2 linked regions of the Thermus aquaticus genome follow. Each later gene encodes a partner of the first gene's protein in a complex. Links are inferred from orthologs where the notes say so. Each region holds a gene or a part of one and is shown on either strand. Other genes may lie near its edges.

Evidence for each region. Proteins that work in one complex are often made in the same cells at the same time.
Region 2: the proteins of metK (region 1) and groL are in contact, whole or in part, in a cryo-EM structure (PDB 8P4O), measured with the Escherichia coli proteins. The link is inferred for Thermus aquaticus from one-to-one orthologs.

The regions. Positions count from the first base shown.
Region 1 is NZ_LHCI01000106.1:263,099-266,396, reverse strand. Bases 1-2,841 are described here. They hold metK (methionine adenosyltransferase), read left to right. Parts: upstream 1-752; coding sequence 753-1,931; downstream 1,932-2,841. Other genes in these bases: speA (biosynthetic arginine decarboxylase), read right to left, coding at 2,079-2,841; murI (glutamate racemase), read right to left, coding at 1-665. Outside these bases: more of speA, read right to left, coding at 2,842-3,298. UniProt on the Escherichia coli protein: Catalyzes the formation of S-adenosylmethionine (AdoMet) from methionine and ATP.
Region 2 is NZ_LHCI01000106.1:542,812-545,691, reverse strand. It holds groL (chaperonin GroEL), read left to right. Parts: upstream 1-564; coding sequence 565-2,196; downstream 2,197-2,880. Other genes in the region: dnaE (DNA polymerase III subunit alpha), read right to left, coding at 2,402-2,880; groES (co-chaperone GroES), read left to right, coding at 247-552; BVI061214_RS03900 (TrmH family RNA methyltransferase), read left to right, coding at 1-169.

The DNA.
Region 1 (3,298 bases):
CCCCTGCCTTCCGGGTTCAAAAGCCCCTCGGCCGCCAGGGCCTCGGCCACCCTCCCGGCCGTGGCCTCGGCGGAGTCTATGAGGGCCACCCGGGGTAGGACCTCCTGGATGGTCCTTTTCAGGTAGGGGTAGTGGGTGCAGCCCAGGATGAGGGCCTCGAGGTCCTCCGGGGCCTCCTCGAGGTAGTGCCGGGCGATGAGGAGGGCCACGGGGTCGTCCCAGAGCCCCTCCTCCACCAGGGGGACGAAGAGGGGGCAGGCCTTGGCCCAGGAGAGGTCTACGTAGCGCTCGTAGGCTCGGCTACCCACCGTGGCCTGGGTGCCGATGAGGCCCACCTTGCGGTAGCCCTGGGCCACCTGGGCCGCCGGCTCCAGGACCCCGAAGACGGGCACGGAAAGGTCTTCCGCCAGGTCGGGGAGGGCGGCGGAGCTCGCCGTGTTGCAGGCCACCACGATGGCCTTCACCCCCTCCCGGAGGAGAAAGCCCGCGATCTCCCAGGCGAAGCGCCGCACCATGGAGAGGGGCTTGCCCCCATAGGGCACCCGGGCCGTGTCGCCGAAGTAGAGGAAGTCCTCCTGGGGAAGGGCCTTCTTCAGGGCGGTCAGTACGGTGAGCCCGCCCACGCCCGAGTCAAAGACGCCGATGGGGGCCTTGGGGTTCCTCACGGGGGCCAAGCATACTGGACGGCCGAGGGGGGGTGCTATACTATCGGGGTTGCCCCAGGGGGGCAGATCCCTAAGGAGGTGCGCAAGTTGCGGCTGGTCACGTCTGAATCGGTCACGGAAGGGCACCCGGACAAGCTGGCGGACCGGATCTCCGACGCCATCCTGGACGCCCTCATCGCCCAGGACAAGAAGGCCCGGGTGGCGGCGGAGACCCTGGTCACCACGGGGCTTGTCTTCGTGGCGGGGGAGATCACCACCGAGGGGTACGTGGACATCCCGGGCCTGGTGCGCAAGACGGTGCGGGAGGTGGGCTACACCCGGGCCAAGTACGGCTTTGACGCCGACACCTGCGCCGTCCTCACCGCCATAGACGAGCAGTCCCCGGACATCGCCGGAGGCGTGAACCTGGCCTACGAGTGGCGGGTTCTCAAGTCCACCGATCCCTTAGACCGCGTGGGGGCGGGGGACCAGGGCCTCATGTTCGGCTACGCCACGGACGAAACCCCGGAGCTCATGCCCCTCCCCATTACCCTGGCCCACCGCCTCACCATGCGCCTGGCCGAGGTGCGCAAGACGGGCCTCCTGCCCTACCTGCGCCCCGACGGCAAGGCCCAGGTGACCGTGGTCTACGAGGGGGACCGGCCCCTTTACGTGAAGACCGTGGTGGTCTCCGCCCAGCACTCCCCCGAGGTGGAGCAGGAGCAGCTTAGGGAGGACCTGATCCGGGAGGTGGTCCGCCAGGCCATCCCGGCGGAGTACCTCAAGGAGGGGGAGACGGAGTACCTCATCAACCCCTCGGGCCGCTTCATCCTGGGAGGCCCCCACGCCGACACCGGCTTGACGGGCCGGAAGATCATCGTGGACACCTACGGAGGGGCGGTGCCCCACGGGGGCGGGGCCTTCAGCGGCAAGGACCCCACCAAGGTGGACCGCTCCGCCAGCTACTACGCCCGCTACATGGCCAAGAACCTGGTGGCGGCGGGGCTTGCGAAGCGGGCCCTGGTGGAGCTCGCCTACGCCATCGGCAAGGCGCGGCCCGTGTCCTTGCGGGTGGAGACCTTCGGCACCGGGGTCCTGCCCGACGAGAAGCTCACGGAGATCGCCGCTAAGGTCTTTGACCCGAGGCCCCTGGCCATCATTGAGGAGCTGGACCTCCTAAGGCCCATCTACACCCCCACCAGCGCCTACGGCCACTTTGGCCGGCCCGGCTTCCCCTGGGAGGAGACGGACCGGGTGGAGGCCTTGAGGCGGGAAACGGGGCTTTAAAGTACCCCGCCGTGGCTCTTGCCACGGCGGGGGCCCCAAAAGGACGTACCGGAGCCTAGTTCTCTGGGTTAGGCCGTCTCCAACCGGTTTTTCCCCGCGCGCTTGGCCCGGTAGAGGGCCTCGTCTTTAACGGAGCCTTAACGGCCCCTAGTCCTCCAGGTAGGTGTACCCCTGGAGCTCCCGGGCGTAGCGTTCCAGGAAGGCCCCCTTTTCCGCGGGGGAGAGCCGGCTTTGCCGCACCAGGCGCTCCACCCCGAGCATCAGCTCCCGGGCGGTGAAGCCCATCTTCTCAATGACCTTCTCCGCCGTCTCTCCGGGGACGAAGCGCTCTATGGCGAAGCCCTCCTCGTCCACCTCCACGTGGGCTTCCCCCACCTGGCCGAAGAGGTTGTGGTTGCTGCCCAAGACGTCCTGGTAGGCCCCTATCAGGAAGACCCCCAGGTAGTAGGGCTCCCCCGGGCGCACGGGGTGGACGGGAAGGGTGTGGCGCACGTCGTGGAGGTCAATGAAGCGGTCAATCTTCCCGTCGGAGTCGCAGGAAATGTCCACCAGGGTGGCCCTGCGGGCAGGGGGCTCGGAAAGACGGCTCAAGGGGACGATGGGGAAGAGCTGGTGGATGGCCCAGGCGTCGGGGAGGCTTTGGAAGATGGAGAAGTTGCACACCAGCTTGTCGGCCAGGAGCTTCTCCAGGTCCTCCAGCTCGTCGGGGGCGTAGGGAAGGCTCTGGGCGATGGCGTAGACCCGCCGGGCGATGTGGTAGAAGATCTCCTCCGCCAGCGCCCGGTCCTTCAGGGACACCAGGCCCAGGTCGTAGAGGGTTTGCAAGGTATCCTTGTCGGCGAAGGCGTCGTGGTAGACCTCGCGGAAGTTCTTAGCCGAGAGGTTTTCCAGGCTTTCCCAGAGTTCCTTGACCAGGGGGTGGGCCTCCTCAGGGGGGGGCGCGGGCTTTTCCTCCCCGGGAGGCGTGATGACGTCAATGACCTCCAGGACCAGGACCTCGTGGTAGGCGGTCACCGCCCGGCCGGACTCCGTCACCAGGATGGGGTGGGGCTCTCCGTGGGCCTCCACCACCTCCTTGGTCACGTAGACCAGGTCCTCGGCGTACTCCTGAAGCGTGTAGTTGGCGGAGGCGTAGAAGTTGGTCTTGGAGCCGTCGTAGTCCACGGCCAGGCCGCCCCCCAGGTTGAGGTAGCGGAGGGGGGCTCCCAGTTTCCTGAGCTGCACGTAGGTCTGGGCCGCCTCCCGCACGGCGGCTTTGATGCGGCGGATGTCCGTGACCTGGCTGCCGATGTGGGCGTGGAGCATGACCAGGGTGTCCAGGAGGCCCTCTTCCTTAAGGATCTCCACCGCCTTGACGATCTCGGGGG
Region 2 (2,880 bases), 280 kb from region 1 along the record:
GGCCGAGGACCGGGGCCTGCCCGAGGCCTGGCTTAAGCGGGCCCAGGCCCGGGTGCGGATCCCCATGCGGGGGCGGGCGGACAGCCTCAACGTGGCGGTGAGCGCCGCCCTCCTCCTCTACGAGGCCCTGCGCCAGCGCTCCTTACACGACCCCCCTCAACCCCCTTGACAAAAGCCCGGCGGGGCCGGAATAATAAGCCTTGGTTTGACACTCTCGCCCTTGGAGCGTCAAAGGAGGGAGTGCGTATGGCTGCGGAGGTGAAGACCGTGATCAAGCCCCTAGGCGACCGGGTAGTGGTGAAGCGGATTGAGGAGGAGCCCAAGACCAAGGGGGGCATCGTGCTCCCCGACACCGCGAAGGAGAAGCCCCAGAAGGGGAAGGTGATCGCGGTGGGCACGGGCCGCATCCTGGAGAACGGGCAGCGGGTGCCCCTCGAGGTCAAGGAGGGTGACATCGTGGTCTTCGCCAAGTACGGCGGCACCGAGATTGAGATCGACGGCGAGGAGTACGTGATCCTCTCCGAGCGGGACCTTCTGGCGGTCCTTTCCTAAAGGAGGTGGGGTATGGCGAAGATTCTGGTTTTTGACGAGGCGGCTCGCCGGGCTCTGGAGCGCGGCGTCAACGCAGTGGCCGATGCGGTGAAGGTCACCTTGGGCCCCCGGGGCCGGAACGTGGTCCTGGAGAAGAAGTTCGGCTCCCCCACCATCACCAAAGACGGGGTGACGGTGGCCAAGGAGATTGAGCTGGAGAACCACCTGGAGAACATCGGGGCCCAGCTCCTCAGGGAGGTGGCCTCCAAGACCAACGACGTGGCCGGCGACGGCACCACCACCGCCACCGTCTTGGCCCAGGCCATCGTCCGGGAGGGCCTGAAGAACGTGGCCGCCGGGGCCAACCCCCTGGCCCTGAAGCGGGGCATTGAGAAGGCGGTGGACGCCGCCGTGGAGAAGATCAAGGCCCTGGCCATCCCCGTGGAGGACCGCAAGGCCATTGAGGAGGTGGCCACCATCTCCGCCAACGACCCCGACGTCGGCAAGCTCATCGCCGACGCCATGGAGAAGGTGGGGAAGGAGGGCATCATCACCGTTGAGGAGTCCAAGAGCCTGGAGACCGAGCTGAAGTTCGTGGAGGGGTACCAGTTTGACAAGGGGTACATCTCCCCCTACTTCGTCACCAACCCCGAGGCCATGGAGGCGGTCCTGGAGGACGCCTTCATCCTCATCGTGGAGAAGAAGGTCTCCAACGTCCGCGAACTCCTCCCCATCCTGGAGCAGGTGGCCCAGACCGGCAAGCCTCTCCTCCTCATCGCCGAGGACGTGGAGGGCGAGGCCCTGGCCACCCTGGTGGTCAACAAGCTCCGGGGCACCCTGAGCGTGGCCGCCGTCAAGGCCCCCGGCTTCGGTGACCGCAGGAAGGAGATGCTCAAGGACATCGCCGCAGTCACTGGCGGCACCGTGATCTCCGAGGAGCTGGGCTTCAAGCTGGAGAACGCCACCCTCTCCATGCTGGGCCGGGCCGAGCGGGTGCGCATCACCAAGGACGAGACCACCATCGTGGGCGGCAAGGGCAAGAAGGAGGACATTGAGGCCCGGATCAACGGCATCAAGAAGGAGCTGGAGACCACCGACAGCGAGTACGCCAAGGAGAAGCTCCAGGAGCGCCTGGCCAAGCTCGCGGGCGGCGTGGCCGTGATCCGGGTGGGCGCCGCCACCGAGACCGAGCTCAAGGAGAAGAAGCACCGCTTTGAGGACGCCCTGAACGCCACCCGGGCCGCGGTGGAGGAGGGGATTGTCCCGGGCGGCGGCGTGGCCCTCCTTCGGGCCATCGGCGCGGTGGAGGAGCTCCTCAAGAAGCTGGACGGGGACGAGGCCACCGGGGCCAAGATCGTGCGCCGGGCCCTGGAGGAGCCCGCCCGCCAGATCGCCGAGAACGCCGGGTACGAGGGCTCCGTCATCGTGCAGCGGATCCTCTCCGAGACCAAGAACCTCCGCTTCGGCTTCAACGCCGCCACCGGGGAGTTTGTGGACATGGTGGAGGCGGGCATCGTGGACCCCGCCAAGGTGACCCGCTCCGCCCTGCAGAACGCCGCCTCCATCGGCGCCCTGATCCTCACCACCGAGGCCGTGGTGGCGGAGAAGCCCGAGAAGAAGGAGTCCACCCCCGCCCCCGCGGGCGCCGGGGACATGGACTTCTAGCCTGAAGGGACTGGGGGCCGGGCCCCAAGCCCGGCTCCTTTCTTTTTGGGCGCACCCATTGGGGCTTATGCCCTTGTTTCCTTCGGCCCACCAGCCCTAGTAAGCTCCCCAAGAGCCTTTTGCCGGGGCCCCCATGCTGGCTTGCGCCAGCATGTGGAAGGGCTTTTCTGGGGCCCCCACCGAGGCTCTCGCCGCGGTGGGGTACTTAAAAGGGCACCACCTCCTCCTTAGGCCCGCCCCCATTCCCCTGCAAAAAGACCTCCCGGTCCGGCACCAGGTAGGCCCTGTACCCTTCGGCCTCCAGAAGGCCCAAAGCCTCCTCCCCCACCCGGACCTCCCTCAGGGCGAAGAGGGCCTCGCCAAAAGGCCCCTGCACCCGGAGGTAAACAGGGAGGCTTCCCGGGTGCTCGTCTAGGAGGCTTTTGAGCCGGGCCACCCCCTTCTCGTCTAGTAGGGCGTGGTCCACCTCCACCTCCAGGGCCTTGGGGGCTTCCAGGACCTCCTCGAGGGTCCAGACCGCCTGGGCCAGGACCCTGAGCTCCTCGCCCTTCTCCACCTCCGCCAAGACCAAGAGGGGGATGTCCTCCTTGAGCTTGGGGGAGACCCCCTCGTAGGCCCGGCCGAAGACCACCACCTCCAGGGCCCCCGTCTCGTCGGAGAGGGTGAAGCGGGCCATCATCCCCC